DNA from 2 places in the Pseudomonas sp. DW-iso3 genome. Region 2 is predicted to be linked to the other one. Evidence: predicted binding sites of a transcription regulator. Region 2 holds the regulator's gene; the other holds the start of a gene.

Region 1 (8,031 bases), on a different contig from region 2:
GACACTAAGTCCGGCTCTTTAAAACACGCCAAATCAGGCGTGTGTAAATTCTGCTGAATAGGGGATCGCGGCCTGGGCTGTCTGCAGCTGCGTCAGGGTTTCCCGTACCACTTGCTTGGCGAGGCAGGCACATTTGCCGCACTGGCTGGCAACGCCGGTGGTTTCACGCACTTCCTTGTAGCTGCAGCAACCTTCATAGATTGCTTCGCGGATTTGTCCGTCGGTGACGCCAGTACAGAGGCACACATACATAAGGGAGAACCGTCGCGGGTTTAAGGCTTAAGTGCGATGGATCTTAATGTTAACGAGAATGATTGTCAAAGTGGATTCGCAGGGTATTTGCTGGCATCGCGCCCTCACTGACGAACGGTTTTTTCAGTGTATGATGGTCGATCTTCACGAAGCGTGACTGCGTCACAGGGCTGTCGCTTATTCACGGCAGACTCGGGGCCGGTCCTTTTACTTCAATCGTCACCCCTACATCAGGAGATATCCAATGAGCGTACTCGTCGGCAAACAAGCCCCGGATTTCGACGTCCCAGCCGTCCTCGGCAATGGCGAAATCGTAGACAGCTTCAAACTGTCTGAAGCCATCAAAGGCAAATACGGCCTGGTGTTCTTCTACCCGCTGGACTTCACCTTCGTCTGCCCTTCGGAGCTGATCGCTCTGGACCACCGCATGGACGATTTCAAGGCGCGCAACGTTGAAGTGGTAGCGGTTTCCATCGACTCCCATTTCACCCACAACGCCTGGCGCAACACCGCCATCAATGATGGTGGCATCGGCAAAGTCAAATACACCATGGCTGCCGACATGAAGCACGACATCGCCAAGGCCTACGACGTTGAGTCCGAAGGCGGCGTGGCTTTCCGTGGCGCGTTCCTGATCGACGACAAGGGCGTTGTCCGCTCCCAGATCATCAACGACCTGCCACTGGGCCGTAACATGGAAGAGCTGATCCGCCTGGTTGACGCCCTGCAATTCCACGAAGAGCACGGCGAAGTCTGCCCAGCCAACTGGAAAAAAGGCGACAAAGGCATGAACGCTTCGCCAGAAGGCGTTGCCGCTTACCTGACCGAGAACGCGGGCAAGCTGTAAGCCTGGTTCGAGGTACAAAAAAACCGGCCTGAGAAGGCCGGTTTTTTTATGTGCGGGGTATGACTCGTGGTGAGCGGGGCAAGCTCGCTCACCACACGAGCTTTGCTCAGTCGTTGAAATCTTCCCAGCCGCCCATGTCTTTCCAGCGGTTGACGATGCCGCAGAACAGCTCGGCGGTCTTCTCGGTGTCGTAGCGAGCCGAGTGGGCCTCACGGCCGTCAAAGTCGATACCGGCTGCCTGACAGGCTTTCGCCAGCACGGTCTGGCCATACGCCAGGCCGGCGAGGGTGGCCGTGTCGAAGCTGGAGAAGGGGTGGAACGGGTTGCGCTTCATGTCCAGCCGCGCCACGGCGGCGTTCAGGAAGCCCAGATCGAAGCTGCTGTTGTGGCCGACCAGGATCGCGCGTTTGCAGCCATTGGCTTTCAACGCCTTGCGCACGCCACGGAAGATGTCGGTCAGTGCCGCTTCTTCACTCACTGCCATGCGCAGTGGGTGATCGAGCTTGATGCCCGTAAATTCCAAAGCGGCGGCTTCGATATTCGCGCCTTCGAACGGCTCGACGCGGAAGAAGTGGGTGTGTTCCGGGAACACGAAACCCTGTTCATCCATGCCGATGGTGGTCGCGGCGATTTCCAGCAGCGCGTCGGTAGCGCAGTTGAAACCACCGGTTTCTACGTCGATGACAACCGGCAGATAGCCACGAAACCGCTCGGCCATCGGGTGACGGGAACCGCCACCGCTGTGCTCGTGTTCGTCGTCGTAATGGTCTTCACTCACTTGCTTTCCTCCAGCAGGCGCCAGCGCAGTGTTTCACCGGCGCGCAGCGGGATGACAGTCAGCTCGCCAAACGGCAGGCTGGCAGGGGCGGTCCAGTCTTCACGGACCAGGGTGATGCGGTCGGTGTTCGCCGGCAGACCGTAGAAACGCGGGCCGTTGAGGCTGGCGAAGCCTTCAAGCTTGTCCAGGGCGTTACGTTGTTCGAACGCTTCGGCGTACAACTCGATCGCTGCATAGGCGGTGTAGCAGCCGGCACAACCACACGCCGCTTCTTTGGCGTGCACGGCGTGAGGGGCGGAGTCGGTGCCGAGGAAGAACTTCGGATTGCCGCTCGTCGCCGCATCCAGCAAGGCCACCTGGTGGGTGTTGCGCTTGAGGATCGGCAAGCAATAGAAGTGCGGCCGAATCCCGCCCACCAGCATGTGGTTGCGGTTGTACAGCAGGTGATGCGCGGTGATGGTCGCGCCGACGTTGGCCGAGGCCTCGCTGACGAACTGCACGGCATCGGCAGTGGTGATGTGCTCGAACACCACCTTGAGGGTCGGGAACAACTCGACCACGCGGCGCATATGCTCGTCGATGAAGATTTTCTCGCGGTCGAACACGTCCACGTCGCCACGGGTGACTTCACCGTGGATCAGCAGCGGCATGCCGACTTCGGCCATGGCTTCGATCGCCGGCAGGATCTTGTCGATACTGGTCACGCCGGAGTCGGAGTTGGTGGTCGCGCCGGCCGGGTACAGTTTGGCGGCGTGCACGAAACCGCTGGCCTTGGCCTCACGAATCTCTTCGGGCTGGGTGCGGTCGGTGAGGTAGAGCACCATCAACGGTTCGAAGCGGCTGCCGGCCGGTCGTGCAGCGAGGATACGCTGGCGATAGGCATCGGCTTGCTCGGCATTACGCACCGGAGGTACCAGGTTAGGCATGATGATGGCGCGGCCAAACGTGCGCGCTACATCGGCCACGGTGTGGGGTAACGCAGCACCATCGCGAAGATGAATATGCCAGTCGTCGGGACGCAGCAGGGTCAGGCGGTCGGACATTGGGGATTCCAGGCGGGTCAATCTGGTGGGAATGCTACCGGAAAAGACTCTATCAGGCACTCGCTATCAAGTTTTGCAGGATGCAACCGATAGCCTGGGGTATGCCTTATCGATGTATGACGCTTTGAAGTGTTGTAGAAACCAATGGAGCCTCCCGTGCGCCAGCAATATCTAGCCCTGCTCAGTGTGTTCGCCAGCCTCCCTGCAATGGCCCTCACGTTCCAGACGCGTCTGGAGAATATTGAGTGGAAGGTGGAAGGCGACCAGTTTGAGTGCCGACTGACCCAGCCGATCACCGATTTCGGTTCGGGTGAGTTCGTGCGCCGGGCTGGCGAGCAGGCGACGTTTCGTCTGAAAGCCTACAACGGCTCACTGGGTGCCGGTTCGGCCACGTTGCTGGCGGCCGCTGCGCCGTGGCAGCCGGGGCGGGGTGATATCAACCTCGGCGCCGTACGTGCCGGCAGTGGCGACGTATTGTTCAACAGTTCCCAGGCCCAGGCCGGGCGTCTTTTCAACGGCTTGCTGGAAGGGCGCAGCCCGACCGTGCGGCACTATGGGCGTGAAGGTGGCTATTCGGAAATCCGCCTGCTGCCGGTCAAGTTCAACAAGGCCTACAACGATTACCAACTGTGTACCGCCAAGCTGTTGCCGATGAATTATGACCAGGTGAAACAGACCGAAGTCGGCTTCCCCGGTGGCGGGATCGAGCTGGACGCGGCCGCCAAGAAGAAACTCGACGTGATCCTCGCGTTCATGAAAGCCGACCCGACCGTCAACCATATCGAGTTGAACGGCCATTCGGACAACAGTGGCAACCGCCTCACCAATCGCGACGTCTCGCGCCGTCGCGGCCTGGCGGTCATGGACTACTTCAAGGCCAATGGAATCCCGGAATCGCAGATCACTCTGCGGTTCCACGGCGAAAGCTACCCACTGGCGCCCAACACCAATGCGGCCAACCGGGCACGCAACCGGCGCGTGAATATCCAGCTTGAACGCGTGGCAGCCCCCGAGAAACCGGCGCCTCAGGCCACCGGTCCCAGTAACGCCGCGCACACGTCATAAGGTGCGACCATCGGTCGCCCGCTCGACATAATCTGTCGCTTTATCTTCATTTGCTGTCGCGCCCCTGTAAATCCACGGTTTTGGTCGGTAGAATCGACGCCTTTCCGTACAACCCCGTGGAGTGATGGCATGGCCGACGTAAACAAGGTCGTTCTCGCGTATTCCGGCGGCCTGGACACTTCGGTGATCCTCAAGTGGCTGCAGGATACTTATAACTGTGAAGTGGTGACCTTCACCGCTGACCTGGGTCAGGGTGAAGAGGTCGAACCTGCACGTGCCAAGGCGCAAGCCATGGGCGTGAAAGAGATCTACATTGACGACCTGCGCGAAGAGTTCGTCCGCGATTTCGTTTTCCCGATGTTTCGCGCCAACACCGTCTACGAAGGCGAGTACCTGCTGGGTACCTCCATCGCACGTCCGCTGATCGCCAAGCGCCTGATCGAAATCGCCAACGAAACCGGCGCCGACGCCATTTCCCATGGCGCTACCGGCAAGGGCAACGACCAGGTACGTTTCGAACTGGGTGCCTATGCACTCAAGCCAGGCGTGAAAGTGATTGCCCCTTGGCGTGAATGGGACCTGCTGTCCCGTGAAAAGCTGATGGATTACGCTGAAAAGCATGCAATCCCGATCGAACGTCACGGCAAGAAGAAGTCCCCGTACTCGATGGACGCCAACCTGCTGCACATCTCCTATGAAGGCGGCGTGCTGGAAGACACCTGGACCGAGCACGAAGAAGACATGTGGAAGTGGACCGTCTCCCCGGAGAACGCGCCCGACAAGCCGCAATACCTGGAACTGACCTACCGCAACGGCGACATCGTCGCGCTGGACGGCGTCGAGATGACCCCGGCCACCGTGCTGGCGACCCTGAACCGTATTGGTGGTGAACACGGTATCGGCCGTCTCGACATCGTCGAGAACCGTTACGTGGGCATGAAGTCCCGCGGCTGCTACGAAACCCCAGGCGGCACCATCATGCTGCGCGCCCACCGCGCCATCGAGTCCATCACCCTGGACCGCGAAGTGGCTCACCTCAAAGATGAGCTGATGCCCAAGTACGCCAGCCTGATCTACACCGGCTACTGGTGGAGCCCTGAGCGTCTGATGCTGCAGCAGATGATCGACGCCTCCCAGGTCCACGTGAACGGCGTCGTGCGCCTGAAGCTGTACAAGGGCAACGTGATCGTGACCGGTCGCAAGTCTGACGAGTCGCTGTTCGACGCCAACATCGCCACCTTCGAAGAAGACGGCGGTGCTTACAACCAGGCAGACGCAGCAGGCTTCATCAAGTTGAACGCATTGCGCATGCGCATTGCAGCCAACAAAGGTCGCTCGCTGTTCTAAGTCTCAGCGTGTTATGAAAAATGGCCCCTTGTTCAAGGGGCCATTTTTTTTGCCTGTGGTTTTGTATCGTCTTTTGATGTTTATGACGTTTAAACAGGTGTGGATATTTTTTCTCGAAATCTTTATCAACGGTGGGTTTGAATGAATTGTTGTTGAAAGTTTGTAGGGGGAATGAATTTTTTACATCTTTGTAGGAACTGGTCTTACAGATAATTCACTCATACAAGTGCGGCGAAGATGCAAAACACTGAATAGTCTGTAGGAATCAAGGATGTAAGAAAATATGTTGAATGGAACTAAAGCAGACGGATCGTTCTGGCCGTTTTTCCCCGCTGCAAGCGAGAGGCAAGGGGCATTTCCTGAGAGTCATGTGCGGCACGTTTACCCAACCCCCTATAAGCCAAGGATATTTCACTCAAAGTATGTAAGTCCCAGGAAAGGTCTGAAAGGCTCCATAAAACCGGATGCCTCCGAGATGGCGTTTTTTTGTAGGGCAATTCTTTTATCGCTGTGGGGTGGGTCTCTGCTTGCTGTTGCTTGGGGGGGAACGCTATGCCAACTAGGAAACGACTAGGCTATTGTGCTTGCTCTAAATAATTCGAACAGCGAAATTGGACTTTCTCATGAATAAAGTGCTGATCGTGGATGATCATCCCGTCATTCGTCTTGCTGTGCGTATGCTAATGGAGCGTCATGGTTATGAGGTCGTTGCCGAGACCGATAACGGTGTCGATGCGTTGCAACTTGCACGGGAGCATATGCCGGATATTGTGATACTGGATATCGGGATTCCAAAACTTGATGGGCTGGAAGTTATTTGTCGACTGTCTTCTACCAAGCAGCCTGCACCGTTCAAGGTGCTGGTGTTGACGTCCCAGGCACCTGGACATTTTTCCATGCGCTGCATGCAGGCGGGGGCTGCGGGCTACGTGTGCAAGCAACAGGACCTCACCGAGTTGCTGAGTGCCATCAAGGCGGTCTTGTCGGGCTACAGCTACTTCCCGAACCAGGCGCTCAACTCGGTACGCTCCACCATGGGCAATGCCAGCGAGGCCGATATGGTCGAGCGCCTCTCCGGGCGGGAAATGATGGTATTGCAGCAGTTGGCGCGGGGCAGGACCAACAAGGAGATTGCCGACGGCATGTTCCTCAGCAATAAGACCGTGAGCACCTACAAGACGCGTTTGCTGCTCAAGCTCAATGCGCGTTCGCTGGTGGACCTGATCGAACTGGCCCAGCGTAACGGCTTGGTATAGAGGAGGACATCGTACAGCGCATTGCCCGGGTAACCGGCAGAAAAAAGCCTCCGTGAAGGAGGCTTCCGGCTGTCGATCGCTCGATCAGAAATCGAAGTCGTAATCGGCCAGCTGTTTTTGCAAGCGTCGTTCTTCCAGCAGATTATCGATAGTACGGCGTTTGCTCAAATTGGTCTTGGCGACCTCTGCCTCAGGTGCCTCTGCTACATCGTCGTCCGACTCAACGAGGTCGTCTTCCACTTCCAGTTGCTCTTTGCCAGTGCTCATAAGGTTCACTCCGGGCTAAGACTGCCGTTGGCGCTCCTTATAACGATAATCCATGATCCGGTAAAAAAGATTTTTTCAATCGACTGATTGGGAAAACCAATGATCCGTCAATCGTCGGACGTCTTGTCCTTGTATTCGCACAGGTCTTCGATGCGACAGCTGCCGCAGCGTGGCTTGCGCGCCTGGCAAACATAGCGTCCGTGAAGGATCAGCCAGTGGTGGGAGTCCAGCAGATACGGCTTGGGCACGAACTTCATCAGCTGCTTTTCCACCTCCACCACGTTCTTGCCACGGGCGATGCCGGTGCGGTTGCTGACCCGGAAAATATGGGTGTCCACGGCCATGGTCAGTTGCCGGAACGCGGTGTTGAGTACCACATTGGCGGTTTTGCGGCCGACGCCAGGCAGGGCTTCCAAGGCTTCACGGGTTTGCGGTACTTCGCTGCCGTGCAGCTCCACCAACAAGCGGCAGGTTTCGATGACGTTCTTGGCTTTGCTGTTGTACAGGCCGATGGTCTTGATGTACTCCGACAGCCCGTCCACCCCCAAGGCATAGATCGCTTCGGGGGTATTCGCCACGGGATAGAGCTTTGCCGTGGCCTTGTTCACGCCGACGTCCGTGGATTGAGCCGACAGTATCACCGCAATCAGCAACTCGAACGGCGTGGTGTAGGCCAGTTCGGTTTTGGGTTCTGGATTGTCTTCGTGGAGCCTGCGGAAAATTTCCAGGCGTTTTGCGGCGTTCATGGGGTGGGGTTTTCCTGGCAGTCTATCGGCGGGATTGTAACAAGACACACAGCAGGTTATGCAGGTCAGGTGTTGCCGTGGGCATCCACTTGGCGCTGCGCCTCGTCTAAGTGGTGTTGCGCCTCGGCCAGTTGCTGCGGGCTGGCATTCAAGTCCTTGGCCTTCTTCAATTCCGCGCGGCGCATCGCCAGTTGGATTTTGGCGCGTTTCAGGTCGCCAGTACTCACCGCTGTACCCGCTGCCTTCGTTGTGGTGCCCAGCTCCAGCGCCGTCAGCGCGTGTTCTGCCGCTTCGAACTGTTGCTGCAAGACGATCAACTGTGACTGCTGTTCAAAGGTGGGAGGGTGACCGAAGGCCTTCAAGGATTTATGCAGTTGGGCGCGACTCATAGCGACCGCAATTTTGGCTTTTTTGATCGCAGCATCCTGTG
Region 2 (8,031 bases):
TCAAGGCCCTGGCCAAATTCATTCTGATCCTGTTTGTGGCGCTGATGGTGTTGTCGTCCGACATCGACGACCTGCTGCGCATCGCCCATGAACCGCTGGAGTCGGCAATCATCCACAGCGTGCAAGTGGTGGGCTGGAGCGCGTTGTGGATGGCCGCCGGGCTGATCATCATTGCTGCCGTGGATGCGCCGATCCAGCTGTGGGAAAGCCACAAGAAATTGCTGATGACCAAGCAGGAAGTGCGCGACGAGCACAAGGACCAGGAAGGTCGCCCAGAGGTCAAACAGCGTATTCGCCAGCTGCAGCGCGAAATGTCCCAGCGCAAGATGATGGCCGCGGTGCCCGACGCCGACGTGGTCATCACCAACCCGACCCACTATGCGGTAGCCCTCAAGTACGACCCGGAGAAGGGTGGCGCGCCGATGCTGCTGGCCAAGGGCAGCGACTTTACCGCGCTGAAAATCCGCGAAATCGCCGTGGCCAATGACATCCTGCTGCTGGAATCGCCGGAACTGGCGCGGTCGATCTTCTATTCCACTGACCTGGACCAGGAAATCCCGGCCGGGCTCTACCTGGCCGTGGCCCAGGTGCTGGCGTATGTCTATCAGATCCGCCAGTACCGCGCGGGCAAGGGCAAGCGGCCTGACCCGCTCAAGGACCTGCCAATCCCCCCGGACCTGCGCCGCGATTCCTGATCGGCTCCGCCTTACCATTCCTCCTGATCGCCCGTCTACCTGTCAACTTTGACAGTAGTCATCCTCTGCGTCTCGCAGTTCTACTACAACCAGCACTGCGCGCAGGCGGTAAACAAGATGCAGGGAGAGGTGGTTTTGAAGGTGTTCAGAGGCACAGTCAAATCTTATGACCGCAAGACAGGGAAAGGTTGGATTGCCCTGGAAGGTGAGGATGACGTGCAAGTGGATCTCTTCGGTTCATGCGGCATTTGGCTTGCCGTGGGCCAGCAAGTGGAATTTCGCATGATCCACCGACCCTGTGGCGTCTATGCGTTAGACGCCACAGTTGTCCCGCACGTCCTTGAATGAGATGTGAGGAGAACGGAAATGGCAACAGGCACGGTGAAATGGTTTAACGCGGAGAAGGGGTTTGGGTTTATTACCCCTGACGATGGCAGCGCTGACGTTTTTGTCCACTATTCGGCGATCAAGAGCGACGGTTTCAAGACCCTTGAAGAGGGGCAAAAAGTCGAGTTCGAGGTTACCCAAGGCGCCAAAGGTGCTCAGGCTGAAAACGTCCGCGTCCTATGAACTTCATGATTGTTTCAGTAGACGCTAAAAAAGCGTCGACTGGGTGTACGGAGACTAGTTAGCGGCTTTCCCAGGGGCCGCCTTAACACCTTGTCGGACATTTCCGCTGTAGCAGCAGGCGGACACAAATCCAAACTGTGGGAGCGGGCTTGCTCGCGAATGCTGACGATCAGTCGCCAGACATGCTGGCTGACCCTCCGCCTTCGCGAGCAAGCCCGCTCCCACATTTGAATCGATTTACACTTTTTTTTGGGGGGGGGCGGTTGCTTGTGAGCTCATCAACGCTCGCGCCGCAAGCGATGTAACCGGGAAAACAAAAGTTGGAAGGCTTCTTGCAATACCACCTGCAAGACGCCTGACCGCGTCAAAACTTTGCTTCAAGGAAACGAGGAATACCGGTGGTGGATCGCTCTCAAATGCTCGGCACGGCCCGGACGACCCTGACTGACCTCTCGCGAGGCAATCTGGGTGTGCCGTTGTTGTTGCTGGTGATGCTGGCAATGATGATGTTGCCGATGCCGCCGTTCCTGCTGGACGTGTTCTTCACCTTCAACATTGCCCTTTCCGTCGTGGTACTGCTGGTCTGCGTGTACGCCCTGCGGCCCTTGGATTTCGCCGTATTCCCGACCATTCTGCTGGTGGCGACCCTGCTGCGACTGGCGCTCAACGTCGCGTCCACCCGTGTGGTCATGCTCCACGGTCAGGACGGTCACGCTGCCGCCGGTAAGGTGATCCAGGCCTTCGGTGAGGTGGTGATCGGCGGTAACTACGTGGTCGGTATCGTGGTGTTCGCGATCCTGATGATCATCAACTTCGTGGTAGTAACCAAGGGCGCCGGGCGGATTTCCGAGGTGAGCGCGCGGTTTACCCTCGATGCGATGCCCGGCAAGCAGATGGCGATCGACGCTGACCTCAACGCCGGCCTGATCGACCAGAACCAAGCCAAGTCGCGCCGCCTGGAAGTGGCCCAGGAAGCCGAGTTCTACGGTTCCATGGACGGTGCCAGCAAGTTCGTGCGCGGTGATGCCATCGCCGGCCTGCTGATTCTGTTCATCAACCTCATCGGCGGTATGGCCGTGGGTATCTTCCAGCACGGCATGACCTTCGGCGATGCGGGCAAGGTGTACGCCCTGCTGACCATCGGTGACGGTTTAGTGGCGCAATTGCCATCACTGTTGTTATCTACAGCTGCGGCGATCATGGTGACTCGTGCTTCGGGCTCCGAAGACATGGGCAAGCAGATCAGCCGGCAGATGTTTGCCTCGCCCAAGGCCTTGGCCGTGGCGGCGGGCATCATGGCGATCATGGGTATTGTACCGGGCATGCCCCACGTGTCGTTCCTGAGCATGGCAGCCATGGCGGCTGGCGGTGCTTACCTGTTCTGGAAAAAGCAGAATGCGGTCAAGGTCCAGGCCCAGCAAGAGATCGCGCGCCAACAGGAACTGCTGCCTTCCCCGGCCCGCGCTCAGGAAACCAAGGAGCTGGGCTGGGATGACGTGACCCCGATCGACATGATCGGCCTGGAAGTCGGCTACCGCCTGATCCCGCTGGTGGACCGCAACCAGGGCGGCCAATTGCTCGCGCGGATCAAGGGCGTGCGCAAGAAGCTGTCCCAGGACCTGGGCTTTTTGATGCCCACCGTGCACATCCGCGACAACCTCGACCTGGCTCCGAGTGCCTATCGCCTGACCCTCATGGGCGTGATCCTGGCCGAAGCCGAGATCTACCCAGACCGCGAACTGGCGATCAACCCAGGGCAGGTGTTCGGCAGCCTCAACGGTATTACCGCCAAAGATCCGGCTTTTGGCCTGGACGCGGTGTGGATCGAAATCAGCCAGCGCAGCCAGGCACAATCCCTCGGCTACACCGTGGTGGACGCCAGCACCGTGGTCGCCACCCACCTCAACCAGATCCTGTACAAGCACTCCCATGAGCTGATTGGCCATGAGGAAGTCCAGCAATTGATGGGTTTGCTGGCCAAAGCGTCGCCGAAACTGGCCGAAGAGCTGGTGCCGGGTGTGCTGTCGCTGTCGCAGTTGCTCAAGGTGTTGCAGGCGTTGCTGGCCGAACAGGTGCCGGTACGGGACATCCGCAGCATTGCCGAGGCCATCGCCAACAATGCCGCCAAGAGTCAAGATACTGCCGCCCTGGTGGCCGCGGTGCGCGTCGGATTGTCGCGTGCAATCGTCCAAAGCATTGTAGGGCTTGACTCCGAGCTGCCTGTGATCACCTTGGAACCAAGGTTGGAACAAATATTGCTCAATAGTATTCAGAAGGCAGGACAAGGCCAGGAAGAGGGCGTTCTGCTGGAGCCAAGCATGGCTGAGAAGCTGCAGCGTTCGTTGATCGACGCCGCACAGCGCCAGGAAATGCAGGGCCAACCGGTGATTCTGCTGGTGGCAGGCCCCGTCCGGGCGATGTTGTCGCGGTTTGGACGCCTGGCAGTACCGAATTTGCACGTTTTGGCTTATCAGGAAATTCCTGACAACAAGCAAGTGACTATCGTCGCGACAGTAGGCCCCAATGGCTGAGGGTAGTGGGTTATGCAAGTGAAGCGTTTTTTCGCCGCCGATATGCGTCAGGCCATGAAACTGGTTCGTGATGAGCTGGGCGCCGACGCCGCGATTATCGGAAACCGTCGTATTGCCGGCGGTGTCGAGCTGACGGCTGCCCTGGATTACACCCCCCAGGCCCTGGCGCCGCGTGTGCCGAACATGGAGCTCGAAGACGAGCTGCGCAAGACTGCTTCACGCATTGTCTCGGCCCAGGCTGAACTGAGCATGCGCGGCGACAGCGATGCCACCACTAATCGCCAGTTGTTCGCCGGCCTGCCGCTGACCGCTTCCGAGCCGCTGGTCGAGCCGACCTTCAAAGAACCGCCACGTCCTGCTGCGCCTGCTCCGGCGCCTGCGGTTGACCAGCGGGTGTTCGACTCGATGCGCTTTGAACTCAATGGCCTGCGTGAGCTGCTGGAAGTGCAGCTTGGCTCGTTGGCCTGGAACCAGCTGCAAGGCAGCAAGCCGCAACAGGCCAACCTGTGGCGGCGCCTGCAACGTATCGGCTTGTCCGGCCCGTTGTCCCGCGACCTGCTGGCCTTGACCACCGAAATCGAAGAGCCTCGCCAGGCTTGGCGCATGTTGCTGGCCCACCTGGCACGGATGATCGTCACCCCGGAAATCGAACCATTGGAAGAGGGCGGTGTGATCGCCATGGTCGGCCCTGCCGGCATGGGCAAGACCACCACCCTGGCCAAGCTGGCGGCCCGTTACGTACTCAAATACGGCGCACAGAATATCGCGCTGGTGAGCATGGACAGCTACCGTATTGGTGCCCAGGAGCAGCTCAAGACGCTGGGCCGTATTCTCAATGTATCGGTGACTCACGTCGACCCGGGCCAGTCCCTGGCTAACGCCCTCGACCCGCTGCTGCGCAAACGCGTGGTATTGATCGATACCGCCGGCTTGCAAGCCAGCGACCCGGCATTGCGCATGCAGCTTGAAAGCCTGGCCGGACGTGGCATCAAATCGAAAAACTACTTGGTGCTTGCAACCACCAGCCAGAAACAGGTTCTTACCGCTGCGTATCACAGCTACAAACGCTGCGGCCTGGCCGGTTGCATCCTCACCAAGCTCGACGAAACCGCGAGCCTGGGCGAGGTGTTGAGCCTGGCCATCAGTCATGAATTGCCGGTCGCTTACCTGACCGACGGGCCGCGGATCCCGGATGATCTGCATCTGCCGCGCCGTCATCAGTTGGTCAGCCGTGCAGTCAGCGTGCAAATGCAAGAAGAGCCTAGCGAGGAAGCGATGGCTGATATGTTCGCCGACCTTTATCACAACCCGGCAAAACGGGTCGGTTGAGGGCAGGATGAACACCGTGAAATGTATCTACATCGATGGTCTGCAAGCGATTCACGCGGCCAAGCCATGTAGCCTGCGTCTAAGCAAGACAAGGTAAAGAAATAAAATGGGCAGCATGCATCCCGTACAGGTGATCGCGGTGACCGGCGGCAAAGGTGGCGTCGGGAAAACTAACGTGTCAGTGAATTTGTCCCTGGCCCTGGCAGAGCTTGGCCGTCGCGTCATGCTGTTGGATGCTGACCTGGGCCTGGCGAACGTCGACGTTCTGCTGGGGCTGACGCCCAAACATACCCTTGCCGATGTGATCGAGGGCCGCTGCGAGCTGCGCGATGTGCTGCTGCAGGGCCCCGGTGGCATCCGCATCGTGCCGGCTGCCTCGGGCACCCAGAGCATGGTGCACCTGAGCCCGGCGCAGCATGCCGGCCTCATCCAGGCGTTCAGTGATATCGGCGATAACCTCGACGTGCTGGTGATTGACACCGCCGCCGGGATCGGCGAGTCCGTGGTCAGCTTCGTGCGCGCCGCGCAGGAAGTGTTGCTGGTGGTCTGCGACGAACCCACCTCGATCACCGACGCCTACGCCCTGATCAAACTGCTTAACCGTGACTACGGCATGAACCGCTTCCGCGTCTTGGCCAACATGGCCCAGAGCCCGCAGGAAGGGCGCAACCTGTTCGCCAAGTTGACCAAGGTCACGGATCGTTTCCTCGATGTCGCCTTACAATACGTCGGCGCAGTGCCCTACGACGAGTGTGTGCGCAAGGCTGTGCAAAAGCAGCGTGCAGTCTACGAAGCGTTCCCTCGTTCCAAGTGCGCATTGGCGTTCAAGGCTATTGCCCAGAAGGTCGATACCTGGCCGTTGCCCGCCAACCCACGGGGGCATCTGGAGTTTTTCGTCGAGCGATTGGTGCATCAGACGAGCGCAGGACCCGTGCTATGACAGCGACTGGCTACAACGCTTACAAGAGGTCTGCCCGTGACAGTCAGGGCGAGTTGATCGAGCGCTACGCGCCCTTGGTCAAGCGCATTGCCTACCACCTGCTGGCACGCCTGCCGGCCAGCGTCCAGGTCGAAGACCTGATCCAGGCGGGCATGATCGGCCTGCTCGAAGTGTCGACCAAATACGACGCGAGCAAGGGCGCGAGTTTCGAGACGTATGCGGGGATCCGTATCCGTGGCGCGATGCTTGATGAGGTGCGTAAAGGTGACTGGGCGCCGCGTTCGGTGCATCGCAATACGCGCATGGTCAGTGACGCAATTCGCGCAATTGAAGCAAAAACCGGTCGCGACGCTAAAGATCACGAAGTTGCGGCCGAACTCCAATTGAGTCTCGACGATTACTACGGGATTTTGAACGATACCTTGGGCAGCCGCCTGTTCAGTTTCGACGACCTGTTGCAGGACGGCGAACACGAAGGGCTGCACGAGGACGGCGCGAGCGCTCATATGGAGCCATCGCGTGACCTGGAAGATGAGCGTTTCCAGGGGGCGTTGGCGGACGCGATTGCCAATTTGCCGGAGCGTGAGCGACTGGTCTTGGCGTTGTACTACGACGAAGAGCTGAACCTCAAGGAAATCGGTGAGGTCCTGGGGGTCAGCGAGTCGCGGGTCAGCCAGTTGCACAGCCAGTGCGCAGCCCGCTTGCGGGGGCGTTTGGGAGAGTGGCGAGCGCGCTGACAGGCAGTGTGGGGACACTGCAGACGAGACCGCGAGGGCAACCAGCCTTCGCGGTTTCGACCCGTGGTGCCCCGGCAGTCCTTTTTGTGTAATGCCTGTTGATTGAAATGGCGCGTCCAGGTGCTGGGCGCGTTTAAGACTGCTTGGAGGTCGAATTGGACAAGAACATGAAAATCCTCATCGTTGATGACTTCTCAACGATGCGGCGGATCATAAAAAACCTGTTGCGTGACCTTGGGTTCACTAACACGGTCGAGGCGGATGACGGCATTACGGCGATTCCGATCCTCAACAGCGGGAGCATCGACTTTCTGGTAACGGACTGGAACATGCCGGGCATGACCGGTATCGACTTGCTGCGCCACGTACGTGCTGACGAAAAGCTGCGCGGCCTGCCTGTGCTGATGGTGACCGCCGAAGCCAAGCGTGAGCAGATCATCGAAGCCGCCCAAGCTGGGGTAAACGGTTACGTGGTCAAGCCATTCACTGCATTGGCCTTGAAAGAGAAGATTGAAAAAATCTTCGACCGCATCGGTCATTGATGCTGCCACGGGGGAGCTATGGAGCATAAAGAATCATCGCAGGCCGACTTCGAGTCGACCCTGAAAAAGCATGCTCACCAGTTGGTCGAAAGCCTTGAAAAAGGTCAGTTCGGCGACGCGGTGCAGTTGATCCATGAGCTCAACCAGACCCGTGATCGCGGCCTGTACCAGGAAGTGGGCAAGCTCACACGCGAGCTGCACAGTGCGATCGTCAATTTCCAGATTGACCCACACATGCCCCAGGCTGAGGAAATCTCGCAGATCACTGATGCCACCGAACGCCTGTCCTATGTGGTCAGGCTGACTGAGGCAGCGGCCAACCGCACCATGGACCTGGTGGAAAACGCCACGCCTCTGGTCAACGGTATGGCCAACGAAGCCCAGGCCCTGAGCAACGACTGGGGCCGTTTCATGCGCCGCGAAGTCGGCGCTGAAGAGTTTCGTGAGTTGGCGCGTCGGGTCGAAGGGTTCTTGTCACGCAGCGAGCAGGAAAACCGCACGGTTTCCAGCAACCTCAACGACATTCTGCTCGCCCAGGATTACCAGGACCTCACCGGTCAGGTGATCAAGCGTGTGACCCAGTTGGTCACCGAAGTGGAAAGCAACTTGCTCAAATTGGTGCTTATGGCAGGCCAGGTTGACCGTTTTGCCGGCATTGAACATGACCGCGAAGCGATCCTCTCGGAA

What was found. The regulator FliA, encoded in region 2, starts transcription of late flagellar genes. The targets are predictions, from matches to a motif close to CTAAAGTTTNNNNNNNNNNNGCCGNTAA.
Region 1: the regulator FliA is predicted to act here: its motif matches at 2,986-3,013, upstream of AC4PS7_RS02375 (flagellar protein MotY).

Annotation. Positions count from the first base shown of each region.
Region 1 is NZ_JBZXDZ010000001.1:517,168-525,198, forward strand. It holds gene AC4PS7_RS02355 (bacterioferritin-associated ferredoxin) at 34-252, opposite strand; gene AC4PS7_RS02360 (peroxiredoxin) at 497-1,099, shown strand; gene rnt (ribonuclease T) at 1,206-1,877, opposite strand; gene pyrC (dihydroorotase) at 1,874-2,920, opposite strand; gene AC4PS7_RS02375 (flagellar protein MotY) at 3,077-3,985, shown strand; gene AC4PS7_RS02380 (argininosuccinate synthase) at 4,115-5,332, shown strand; gene AC4PS7_RS02385 (response regulator transcription factor) at 5,956-6,588, shown strand; gene AC4PS7_RS02390 (PA3496 family putative envelope integrity protein) at 6,673-6,855, opposite strand; gene nth (endonuclease III) at 6,963-7,601, opposite strand; gene rsxB (electron transport complex subunit RsxB) at 7,667-8,031, opposite strand, start outside.
Region 2 is NZ_JBZXDZ010000003.1:434,553-442,583, forward strand. It holds gene flhB (flagellar biosynthesis protein FlhB) at 1-695, shown strand, start outside; gene cspE (transcription antiterminator/RNA stability regulator CspE) at 1,062-1,265, shown strand; gene flhA (flagellar biosynthesis protein FlhA) at 1,682-3,796, shown strand; gene flhF (flagellar biosynthesis GTPase FlhF) at 3,809-5,125, shown strand; gene fleN (flagellar synthesis regulator FleN) at 5,232-6,065, shown strand; gene fliA (RNA polymerase sigma factor FliA) at 6,062-6,802, shown strand; gene AC4PS7_RS11160 (chemotaxis response regulator CheY) at 6,970-7,344, shown strand; gene AC4PS7_RS11165 (protein phosphatase CheZ) at 7,363-8,031, shown strand, end outside.